Regions from separate parts of the Cytobacillus spongiae genome, predicted to be linked through region 1. Evidence: a T-box and tRNA genes for the amino acid it is inferred to sense, from the RefSeq annotation. Region 1 holds a T-box; the other holds one or more tRNA genes.

Region 1 (6,206 bases):
AGGACTTCTTCTCTTTCTTCACGCTGGCTTCCACCGATTAGTTCACCAATTCCCGGAACCAGTAGGTCAGTCGCTGCTACAGTCTTACCATCATCATTTGCTCTCATATAAAAAGCCTTGATTTCTTTCGGATAGTCGGTTACGAAAACAGGGCGCTTGTAAATTTCTTCACTTAGGTAACGTTCATGCTCCGTTTGCAAGTCCGTCCCCCATTCAACTGGGTAGTCGAATTGTTTATCGGAGTTCTTTAATAATTCCACCGCTTCAGTATAGGTTACTCTTCCGAATTCGGACTCTAGCGCATTTGTCAGTCTTTCCAAAAGTGTTTTATCAATAAAGTTATTAAAGAATGCCATTTCTTCAGGTGCATGTTCAAGAACATAGTTAATAACATATTTGACCATATCTTCTCCAAGGTCAATAATATCCGGTAATTCTGCAAAGGCAACCTCAGGCTCAATCATCCAGAATTCAGCGGCATGACGAGCAGTATTCGAGTTCTCTGCTCTGAAGGTCGGACCAAAGGTATATACATTGCGGAAAGCAAGTGCAAAGCTTTCTGCGTTTAACTGACCGCTAACCGTTAAGTTCGTTTCTTTAGCAAAGAAATCGGCACTGTCATCTACTTTTCCTTCTTCCGTTTTAGGCACTTGGTTCAAATCCATTGATGTGACACGGAACATTTCACCGGCACCTTCTGTATCACTTCCCGTAATAATCGGTGTGTGTACATTTACGAAACCTTGTTCTTGAAAGAACTTATGGATGGCATAAGATGCAAGAGATCTTACTCTGAACACAGCTGAGAAAGTGTTAGCTCTCGGACGTAAATGAGCAATCGTTCTTAAATATTCAAGAGAATGGCGCTTTTTTTGTAATGGATAACTTGTATCTGATACCCCTTCTACAACAATTTTAGTTGCTTTAATTTCAAAAGGCTGCTTCATTTCAGGAGTTGGGACAAATTCACCTTCTACTAAAACAGAAGAGCTGATCGGTAATTTCGTAATTTCTTTGAAGTTATCTAGCGTGTCTTCAAACACGACTTGTACACTTTTAAAAAATGTTCCGTCATTTAATTCCATAAAGCCAATGGTTTTAGAATCACGAAGCGTACGAATCCAGCCAGAAAATTGAACAGTTGCACCATTATATTCTTCTTGATTTCTGTATAAGTCCTTTACTACGGTCTTTTTCATAAATAGTCTCCTTCTGGTTATTTTTGCAATAAAAAAAGCCTTCTATCCCATAGAAAGGGACGAAAGGCCATCTTCCGCGGTACCACCCAATTTGTCATCATATGACCAACTTACAATTGCTTACCCAGTCAATAACGTGCTGGTAACGTCTAGGCCTACTTAGAATATTCTGTTCGGTTAGAACTCAAAGGTGTTCTTCGTTCATGCCTCATCGCCAGGCTTCCACCACCCCCAGCTCTCTATTGAATATAGCAGAAACTACTTTCCTTTTCATCGTTTACATATGCAGTTTTCAAATGGATTTTTATTGTATTAATTTATCAAAAAACATAATCCTTTGTCTAGTTGTATTTGTGAAGAGGTGCTAGGTTCACACGAAAAAGAAGGGGAACATTCACATTTTCTAAAGAGAAGGGGGTGGGTAAATAAGGAAAACCTACTTTCGTATACACAAATTGTTGCCTGTGGTAAAAGCCATACAGAATGAATCTGTAACCCCCTCTGAATCCTGTTAGGGTACGGACATCATACATCCTCTTATTTGATTTCCTTCCTAAAGGGTAAGAGATCTTTCCTATATTTTGTTCGATTAACATATGTAAGATAATGAATTCCCACCATAGAATGGATAGGGAAAGGAAATTAGTAGTGTTTACCGCTGAAATTTCTTATACTGTTTAAGGAAGGAATGTCCTTGAGGGGTCGTTTGCAGTCACTAACTATTAAAAGATATTGGAGATTCGATATGATAGTAGGACTACTAGTTTGTATTATTGGGATTATTCCGATCGTCTTAGCAATAAGCACGCGGCGGATATTTAAAGGTACGGAACTCTCATTTGCTGTATTTATTATTATGCTCTTAATTAGTATTTGGCAGGTTGATGTGGGGATTTTATATTTTCATGGGATGTTGGGGGAGGAGCAGACTTTGTTTCTGTTTCGCTTATTCCGTATTGCCCCTACTTTTTCCATTCCGTGTGTTTTCTTTGTTGTCTATACCATGCTGCAAAATAATCCTATTACCTTTGAGAGAAAAGGACTAGCTAAGATATTTTCAAAAAAAGTGTTTTATCTATTGCTAGGATGGAGTACTTTCATTTATTTCATGAACTGGACTTCTTATGGAATTAAGGGATTAGAATTACAAACACTGCTTTCCACGCAAATTGACTATTACTTTCCCGTCTATGGACCGTTGCATATCTTATTTATGCTCCATATGAGTACCTTTATCTTTTTTCTAACGGCGATTTTTTTAATAGCAAGAAGCTTACAAAATACATATTTAAAAGATTTCTTAAAGAGCTTTGCGATCAATTTAGTTCTTTTATTTATATTTGGCTTTTTTAATTTTTGGCCAGATACGGGAGCGATTGCGAGCAGTTTTGGGGTTGTTTTATTTTCCATTAGTATTATGACTGCCTTTATAAAAATGAATCTTCGAATTACCTTGCAATACAACCAATTGATGGAAAGACAGAAGAAGATGGATTATATCGGTAATTTAGTTAGTAGCTTAACCCATGAGGTGAAAAATACAGCCCAAGTCATTCGGGGGTTTAGTCAGATGTTAGAAGAATCTACGTCGAATCCAGGGGATCAAGCCAAGCTAAAAATGATTCAAAAAGCAACCGATCAAATCCATGGATTTTCCGATCAATTTAAAGAATACATCGAGTCATCGAAAATGGACTTCAGGATCGAGGATCTCAATCAAATTATTTCAGATTCAATTGATTTCTCAAAAGAGCAAGGTCTTGATATATCCTACAGGCCAAAATACAAGCCGTTAACTGCCTATGTGAATAAAGCATTTCTACAACAGGTGTTTATGAATTTAATTAAAAACAGTGCAGAAGCAATGGCAGATAAAGATCGAGATAGGACCATAACGATTCGGACAGAGGTTGAAAAAGGATTTGTCCTTATCCACTTTTTTGATAAAGGAAAAGGCATCCCTGCCTCATGCTGGGAAAGCATATTTGACCCCTTCTTCTCCTTAAAGGAGTCAGGCATGGGCATGGGGCTTCCGTTTGTGAAAAAAATTATATTTGAACATAGGGGAGATGTTCGGGTCGTCAGTAGCGATTCCAAAGGAACGCATTTTCTCATTCAAATCCCCCAAAATGAGTTGAGTGATTTCATATAAAAAGGGAGAAGAGCCCGAAAATAGGCTTCTACTCCCTTTTAGTTAATTGCTCTTTTGCCATTTCAATCATCTCTTTCACCATGCTGCCTCCAATAGGACCACCAATTTTTCCTGCTTGCCTGGAGGTAAGGTGTCCATTGTCACGTGCCTTCAGCGGAATATGAGCTTCTCTGGCTATTTCAAATTTCACATGATCCGGAGTATTTTTATAAATGGGGACTCTTTGTTTCTTCATCCTCTCCCATTTTGGTTCGTTTAAGTCTACATTCCCTTTCATTCCTCGATTCAACTACGTCATCTCCTTTTGATTAGCATGTACAAATACCCCTATATTATTTTCAAATGAGCATAACGAATCTTGCTTCCGTATTTTAGGAGTTTTATAATGAATGTTGGAAAATAAAACCTTCGAGCCAGTGCTCAAATCATGTAAGTTAAGCGTGGCATTCATACCTAAAGGGGGAGATAAGGTGCCTGATTTGAATCAAAAGCTTTATCATTTTTTATCTGAACACTCTACAGAGATATTAAATGAGTGGTTAAATAATAGAAAGGTGATACCTTCCTCTGTATATTCGGCAGATGCACCTATGGAAACGGTTGAAAAGATTCGTAAACAAAATCAAGAATTGTTCCTGAATATATGCAAAGTTTTTATTGGTGAAATGGATGAATTTTTAGCCTTTATTAATCAATGGACGTTGACCATTTCCGCTGAACGTGCAGTTGAAGAAACACCGATTTATGAGGTAGTAGAACAATCGAAAATCGTAAAAGGAATTTATAGCAAATACATTGAGAAATTTGTCGAAACCTGTGAAGAAAATATAAGTATGTCTCAAATCTTCAAGTGGAATCGACTTAGTGTGTATGCATTGGATGAAGTGATGGAGAAGTTCGTGTTTCATTATTATAAAGCCACACGAAACCAGTTAAACATCCAACAAAAAGTCATCCATCAATTAAGCTCTCCGATTATTCCCATTTCTGATGAGGTGGCCGTTCTCCCATTGATAGGAGATATGAATGAAGAAAGAGCTCAATGGGTCATTGAGTCATGCTTACAGGAATGCAGTGAAAAGCATATAACCCATCTAGTCATTGACCTTTCTGGTGTTCATACGATGGATACACTAGTTGCTCACAAGTTATTCCAGGTGATTGATGCCCTCTCAATTGTTGGCGTTCAATCTATTTTGACAGGGATTCGGCCGGAAATCGCTCAAACAGCCGTACAACTAGGGATTGATTTTACTGGTATTCCAGTTGAAGTCAATTTAGCAAAAGGCTTGGCAGCGTTAGGGTTAAAGGTGTAGAATTTGATAGACTAAGGTGAGGGAATGCTTCGCCTAAGAAAGGTATTATCATAGGAAAAGTAGGTGTACCTAATGGCTATTGAATTGCTTCGCTTTTTTTCGGCACTTTTATTACCAGGTTTATTAGTGGTCCTTTTTACAAGGGTAACCTATAATCATATCATTGGCCTCGTATTGACTGTTGCGTTAATTGCAGCATCAGCCTATAAAGGATATACGACTACATGGCCAATAATAATTGTGGATGCCTTCTCGTTAACAGTTGGCTTTTGGTATGCTCGAAAAATGAAACAAAGAACGAAACAAAGCGCATAAACATATCAGTTAGCCTGTTGATCTGTTCAACAGGTTAATTTTTTGCGTCTTTGAGAAAAATGTATAAGACGAAAGGAAGGTTTATATGAAGTACTTTTACAAAACACAGCTTTTTAGTTTGGTTTACGCATTGGTTGGGCTCCTCTATGCGAACCTCTTCTATTTCTTATTCTCACAGTCGATTCCGATTGTACGGCCGCTACTTTATGTAATTACCATTATACTAGCAATTGTCTACAGCATAACCGCTAGAAAATATTTGGAGGGCAGATGGATTTCAATTGTGTATCTCATTGTTCCATATTTTCTTTATTTGCTGTTTTTTGTTTTCTTGGAGGAAGCTCTATTAAGTAGCAAAATCAAACTTGATACGTTTTATTTTGTATTTGAGCAAGTGAATGCGGGCCATGTCGTATCGATATTGATCGGGACTGCGATGGGAATTTATTTTGCTAAAAACTCAGTGAAACATGATGCTTGAGACCTGCATAAAATAGATTCCGATTATAGAGTCAAAATAAAGTGATTTTTCCTATAACCAACTGGGTTCAAACCAATTTAATCAAACGTTTGATTAATATTCTTACGAGAGGATTCATTCTTGGTGTATCAAGTTTTTTTAGTTTTCAGTAAGACAGGGGAAGCACCAATAGGCGAAGCCATGGAGCATGAATTTCTTTTAGATATAAGCCATTGTTCGTAGCATAATGGAACAAAAGCTGTTTGAATTCCGAAAAATAGAAAGATGAAATTATTAAAAAAAACGAATATCCGTTCGCATATTGTTGGTTTGTAATCGCTTGATTGTGGTAGAATGTTGATATTGAATGAAACGGGATACTCAGCTTCAACCAGGTCCTAGTGCTTCAGAAGAACGACAGCTGATTACATATAAGTCATTTTTGAACAGGAGGCTTTTTAGTGAAGGACCAATTTGAATTAGTCTCGAAATACTCCCCACAAGGTGACCAACCGAAGGCAATTGAACAAATTGTGGAGGGGATTCAGTCTGGAAAAAAACATCAAACACTTCTTGGTGCAACAGGAACTGGGAAAACATTTACGATCTCCAATGTCATCAAAGAAGTTAACAGGCCAACCTTAATTATCGCGCACAATAAAACATTAGCTGGACAGCTGTATAGTGAATTCAAGGAATTTTTCCCAAACAATGCAGTTGAATATTTTGTCAGCTACTACGATTACTACCAACCTGAAGCCTAT
Region 2 (6,206 bases), 630 kb from region 1:
TTAGCCCAAACCAAGAGGCTTGCCTCTTGGGGTTGTAGGACACTCTATACGGAGTTACAAAGGAACGGAGTAAACGAACAAGCCTGGAAAGGCTGGTCAGAGAAGGTAACAACCCTGTAGTTGAAACTTCGTTCCCTCTTGAGTGGATCCTGAGTACGGCGGGACACGTGAAATCCCGTCGGAAGCTGGGAGGACCATCTCCCAAGGCTAAATACTCCCTAGTGACCGATAGTGAACCAGTACCGTGAGGGAAAGGTGAAAAGCACCCCGGAAGGGGAGTGAAAAAGATCCTGAAACCGTGTGCCTACAAGTAGTTAGAGCCCGTTAATGGGTGATAGCGTGCCTTTTGTAGAATGAACCGGCGAGTTACGATTACATGCAAGGTTAAGTTGGATAGACGGAGCCGTAGCGAAAGCGAGTCTGAATAGGGCGAATGAGTATGTGGTCGTAGACCCGAAACCAGGTGATCTACCCATGTCCAGGGTGAAGTCCAGGTAACACTGGATGGAGGCCCGAACCCACGCACGTTGAAAAGTGCGGGGATGAGGTGTGGGTAGCGGAGAAATTCCAATCGAACTTGGAGATAGCTGGTTCTCTCCGAAATAGCTTTAGGGCTAGCCTCATGTAGTAAGAGTCTTGGAGGTAGAGCACTGTTTGGACTAGGGGCCCCCATCGGGTTACCGAATTCAGATAAACTCCGAATGCCAAAGACTTATCCATGGGAGTCAGACTGCGAGTGATAAGATCCGTAGTCGAAAGGGAAACAGCCCAGACCACCAGCTAAGGTCCCAAAGTATACGTTAAGTGGAAAAGGATGTGGAGTTGCTTAGACAACCAGGATGTTGGCTTAGAAGCAGCCACCATTTAAAGAGTGCGTAATAGCTCACTGGTCGAGTGACTCCGCGCCGAAAATGTACCGGGGCTAAACGTATCACCGAAGCTGTGGATTGACATCTACGATGTCAGTGGTAGGAGAGCGTTCTAAGGGCGTTGAAGCTAGACCGCAAGGACTGGTGGAGCGCTTAGAAGTGAGAATGCCGGTATGAGTAGCGAAAGATGGGTGAGAATCCCATCCACCGAATGCCTAAGGTTTCCTGAGGAAGGCTCGTCCGCTCAGGGTTAGTCGGGACCTAAGCCGAGGCTGAAAAGCGTAGGCGATGGACAACAGGTTGATATTCCTGTACCACCTCTTTTCCGTTTGAGCAATGGGGGGACGCAGGAGGATAGGGTAAGCGCGCTGTTGGATATGCGCGTCCAAGCAGTTAGGCCGGTAACGAGGCAAATCCCGTTACCATAAGGCGGAGCTGTGATGGCGAGGGAAATAAAGTACCGAAGTTCCTGATTCCACACTGCCAAGAAAAGCCTCTAGCGAGGAAAAAGGTGCCCGTACCGCAAACCGACACAGGTAGGCGAGGAGAGAATCCTAAGGTGAGCGAGAGAACTCTCGTTAAGGAACTCGGCAAAATGACCCCGTAACTTCGGGAGAAGGGGTGCTTTTTAGGGTGAATAGCCCTGAAAAGCCGCAGTGAATAGGCCCAGGCGACTGTTTAGCAAAAACACAGGTCTCTGCAAAGCCGCAAGGCGAAGTATAGGGGCTGACGCCTGCCCGGTGCTGGAAGGTTAAGAGGAGGGGTTAGCGTAAGCGAAGCTCTGAATCGAAGCCCCAGTAAACGGCGGCCGTAACTATAACGGTCCTAAGGTAGCGAAATTCCTTGTCGGGTAAGTTCCGACCCGCACGAAAGGCGTAACGATCTGGGCACTGTCTCAACGAGAGACTCGGTGAAATTATAGTACCTGTGAAGATGCAGGTTACCCGCGACAGGACGGAAAGACCCCGTGGAGCTTTACTGTAGCCTGATATTGAATTTTGGTACAGCTTGTACAGGATAGGTAGGAGCCTTGGAAGCCGGAGCGCCAGCTTCGGTGGAGGCATTGGTGGGATACTACCCTGGCTGTATTGAAATTCTAACCCACGCCCCTGATCGGGGCGGGAGACAGTGTCAGGTGGGCAGTTTGACTGGGGCGGTCGCCTCCTAAAGAGTAACGGAGGCGCCCAAAGGTTCCCTCAGAATGGTTGGAAATCATTCGTAGAGTGTAAAGGCACAAGGGAGCTTGACTGCGAGACCTACAAGTCGAGCAGGGACGAAAGTCGGGCTTAGTGATCCGGTGGTTCCGCATGGAAGGGCCATCGCTCAACGGATAAAAGCTACCCCGGGGATAACAGGCTTATCTCCCCCAAGAGTCCACATCGACGGGGAGGTTTGGCACCTCGATGTCGGCTCATCGCATCCTGGGGCTGTAGTCGGTCCCAAGGGTTGGGCTGTTCGCCCATTAAAGCGGTACGCGAGCTGGGTTCAGAACGTCGTGAGACAGTTCGGTCCCTATCCGTCGTGGGCGTAGGAAATTTGAGAGGAGCTGTCCTTAGTACGAGAGGACCGGGATGGACGCACCGCTGGTGTACCAGTTGTCTTGCCAAAGGCATCGCTGGGTAGCTATGTGCGGAAGGGATAAGTGCTGAAAGCATCTAAGCATGAAGCCCCCCTCAAGATGAGATTTCCCATAGCGCAAGCTAGTAAGATCCCTGAAAGATGATCAGGTTGATAGGTCAGAGGTGGAAGCATGGTGACATGTGGAGCTGACTGATACTAATCGATCGAGGACTTAACCAAATAAGAAAGCGAAGGCGACTGTACAACTTCGATAGAAGGTAGGAGCCGTAGCTGGACTAGTCAATTCAATGGCATTACCGTAATTCTTTCTTCTATACATTATCTAGTTTTGAGGGAACAAATTTTTAAAAAAACCTCTTGAATCAAAGCTGGTTGTATTATATAATACTATTTGTCTTTGAAAATAGTTTGGTGACGATGGCGAGAAGGTCACACCCGTTCCCATGCCGAACACGGAAGTTAAGCTTCTCAGCGCCGATGGTAGTTAGGGGCTGTCCCCTTGTGAGAGTAGGACGTCGCCAAGCTGTTCAAATTTTATTCCGCAGTAGCTCAGTGGTAGAGCATTCGGCTGTTAACCGAACGGTCGTAGGTTCGAATCCTACCTGCGGAGCCAACTTCTATTATAGATTGTTGAGCTTTTACACTTTGCTTCCATAGCTCAGCAGGTAGAGCACTTCCATGGTAAGGAAGAGGTCACCGGTTCGAGCCCGGTTGGAAGCTCTGCAAAGCATCAATGATACTGGCCCGTTGGTCAAGCGGTTAAGACACCGCCCTTTCACGGCGGTAACACGGGTTCGAATCCCGTACGGGTCACCACTTAAATATGGAGGATTAGCTCAGCTGGGAGAGCACCTGCCTTACAAGCAGGGGGTCGGCGGTTCGATCCCGTCATCCTCCACCATATAATTTCTACAAATAAAAAATGCCGGTGTAGCTCAATTGGTAGAGCAACTGACTTGTAATCAGTAGGTTGGGGGTTCAAGTCCTCTCGCCGGCACCATTTTTTTGGAGGGGTAGCGAAGTGGCTAAACGCGGCGGACTGTAAATCCGCTCCTTCGGGTTCGGCGGTTCGAATCCGTCCCCCTCCACCATTTAGGATAAATTCTTAAAAAGTGGACAAGATAATAGTGTCCTTTTTATTATGACATTCATCATTGGGCTATAGCCAAGCGGTAAGGCAACGGACTTTGACTCCGTCATGCGTAGGTTCAAATCCTGCTAGCCCAGCCAATTATGAGCCATTAGCTCAGTCGGTAGAGCATCTGACTTTTAATCAGAGGGTCGAAGGTTCGAGTCCTTCATGGCTCATCATGTAACCAGATCTAAAGGGAATTCCCTGAGGGTCTGGTTATTCTTGAATATAAAAAAGAAACCATGCTTTTGGGGCCTTAGCTCAGCTGGGAGAGCGCCTGCCTTGCACGCAGGAGGTCAGCGGTTCGATCCCGCTAGGCTCCACCATAACAAATTACCTTACAAGTCTTAAACTAATTTCTAGTCTAGGGCTTTTTTGTTTGCCTTCTTTTTAAAAGAACTTATCCCCACAGTAGTTTTTGACGAGCGCATAATTTTCCTCATATATTACTAGTTGGCTATATTCTAAAAGATACGAAAACTGCCTACTAGTATAATACGTAATCAAACTCCTTTTTGCCTAATCTATACAAAGCCTAATATGCGAATATATATACATAATTTTGTCGAGTTGAGTCATTGTTATGAAAGCGGTTAAAATAGATAAGAGAACAAACATGTTAAGGGGGATACATAATGAAAAAGTTGTCTATTATCGGGATGCCGATGGATCTTGGTCAAATGAGACGTGGTGTGGATATGGGACCAAGTGCCATTCGATATGCAGGTGTAAATGAAAGACTAAGAGGGCTATTTGACGAAGTTGCAGATCTTGGAGATATTGCAATCGGTAGACCAGAAGTTGTGGTTGATCCCCAATCGAATCTGCGTAACCTTGACTTAATTGCGGAGAAAAGTGAAATGCTTGCGCAAAAAGTTGATGAAGTGGTAGCGTCAGGTTCATTTCCACTTGTTCTTGGAGGAGATCATAGTATTGCGATTGGAACATTAGCTGGTGTTTCAAAGCATTATAAGAACCTTGGAGTGATCTGGTATGACGCTCATGGGGACTTGAATACAGCTGAGACTTCTCCTACAGGTAATATTCATGGGATGCCTCTAGCAGTGAGCTTAGGTCTTGGTCATCCTTTGCTAACTGGGGTAGGAGGCTATGGACCGAAAGTAAACCCAGAGAACATTGTCATCATCGGTGCTAGATCTCTAGATGAAGGCGAACGGGTTCTTATCAAAGAAAAAGGCATTAAAGTATATACAATGCATGAAATTGATCGATTAGGAATGACAAAGGTGATGGAAGAAGCCATTCATTACTTAAGAGAAGTAAGGGGAACAGATGGGGTTCATTTATCCTTAGATTTAGATGGGTTAGATCCACATGATGCACCAGGTGTAGGAACTCCAGTAACCGGTGGAATTAGCTATCGTGAGAGCCATTTAGCGATGGAAATGTTAGAAGAATCTAAGATGATTACTTCTGCTGAATTTGTGGAAGTTAACCCAATACTAGACGATAAAAACAAAACAGCTTCTGTTGCGGTTGCTTTAATGGGCTCATTATTTGGGGAGAAGCTGCTGTAAAATTTTTGACTATTTCATATTTTTATTCAATACAAGCCGCTCTTCAATGACAAACAAAGAAAGCAGTAACGACCGTGCCGTTACTGCTTTTTATTTTGAATCATCCCATGATATTTGTTTAATAAGTGGTCTAATCGAGTACTGACTTCAACGACCTGAGTGTTAGATAATGAATAGGCTTCAGCTAAATCGACCATTTCTCTTCGGCAGTCTTCAATATTTTTTAATAGATCTTGTACACACATTCAAACCACCCTTTCAATAGATCGTTTTAGCACTTGTATTCCCCCTTGTGAAATTTTTTAAACAAACACTGGAAAATTTGTTAAAATATAAGCTATCGAGATTTTTTTAGAAAATGTGAAACCTTTTCCGCTATCGATTCGTAATATCGATTAGCCGCATTAGAGCGGAGGTAAAAAATATGGAAGCAATCGTAAAGAAAAGGATTAATCAAGTATTAAAGGGCGATCAAAACGCATATGGGGAAATTGTCGAGGTCTATAAGGACAAAGTCTTTCAGATTTGTTATCGTATGCTTGGAAACCGCCACGAAGCAGAGGATATTGCACAGGAAGCTTTTATTAGAGCATATGTTAACATAAGTAGCTTTCATCTTGATCGCAAATTTTCTACATGGCTTTATCGAATAGCGACCAATTTATGCATCGACCGTATACGAAAGAAGAAACCTGACTATTACTTAGATGCAGAGGTTGCGGGGACAGACGGTCTGAATATGTATTCACAGATTGCTGCCGATACAAAGTTGCCTGAAACAGAGGTAGAAACCCTTGAATTGCAGGAAACTATACAGCATGAGATTTCGAGATTGCCTGAGAAATATCGATCAGTTATTGTCTTGAAGTATATTGAAGAGTTATCTTTAAATGAAATTAGTGAAGTGTTAGATCTCCCGCTAGGCACAGTGAAAACGAGAATACACCGTGGTAGAGAGGCTTTACGAAAACAATTACGACACGTCTAAAAAGGGGTGAGAGCTTTGAAATGTCCAGAAGAGATTATCGAATATATGCATGAATATCTAGATGAAGAGATCACAGCTGACCATGAAAAGGAACTTAG

The links. The T-box of region 1 lies ahead of asnS (asparagine--tRNA ligase). A T-box ahead of a tRNA ligase gene usually reads a tRNA of that ligase, here a tRNA-Asn.
Region 2: it encodes a tRNA-Asn, which carries the amino acid that the T-box ahead of asnS (asparagine--tRNA ligase) is inferred to sense. The anticodon was not compared.

What each region holds. Positions count from the first base shown of each region.
Region 1 covers NZ_CP089997.1:3,637,550-3,643,755, reverse strand. The annotation lists gene asnS (asparagine--tRNA ligase) at 1-1,199, opposite strand, end outside; T-box leader at 1,252-1,482, opposite strand; gene LS684_RS18450 (sensor histidine kinase) at 1,945-3,351, shown strand; gene LS684_RS18445 (alpha/beta-type small acid-soluble spore protein) at 3,380-3,640, opposite strand; gene LS684_RS18440 (STAS domain-containing protein) at 3,822-4,667, shown strand; gene LS684_RS18435 (CsbA family protein) at 4,740-4,982, shown strand; gene LS684_RS18430 (hypothetical protein) at 5,068-5,463, shown strand; gene uvrB (excinuclease ABC subunit UvrB) at 5,904-6,206, shown strand, end outside.
Region 2 covers NZ_CP089997.1:170,369-176,574, forward strand. The annotation lists rRNA gene LS684_RS00945 (23S ribosomal RNA) at 1-2,669, shown strand, start outside; rRNA gene rrf (5S ribosomal RNA) at 2,858-2,974, shown strand; tRNA gene LS684_RS00955 (tRNA-Asn) at 2,989-3,063, shown strand; tRNA gene LS684_RS00960 (tRNA-Thr) at 3,098-3,170, shown strand; tRNA gene LS684_RS00965 (tRNA-Glu) at 3,192-3,266, shown strand; tRNA gene LS684_RS00970 (tRNA-Val) at 3,276-3,351, shown strand; tRNA gene LS684_RS00975 (tRNA-Thr) at 3,375-3,450, shown strand; tRNA gene LS684_RS00980 (tRNA-Tyr) at 3,458-3,541, shown strand; tRNA gene LS684_RS00985 (tRNA-Gln) at 3,606-3,680, shown strand; tRNA gene LS684_RS00990 (tRNA-Lys) at 3,686-3,758, shown strand; tRNA gene LS684_RS00995 (tRNA-Ala) at 3,833-3,908, shown strand; gene rocF (arginase) at 4,218-5,120, shown strand; gene LS684_RS01005 (aspartyl-phosphate phosphatase Spo0E family protein) at 5,201-5,365, opposite strand; gene sigW (RNA polymerase sigma factor SigW) at 5,545-6,108, shown strand; gene LS684_RS01015 (anti-sigma factor family protein) at 6,124-6,206, shown strand, end outside.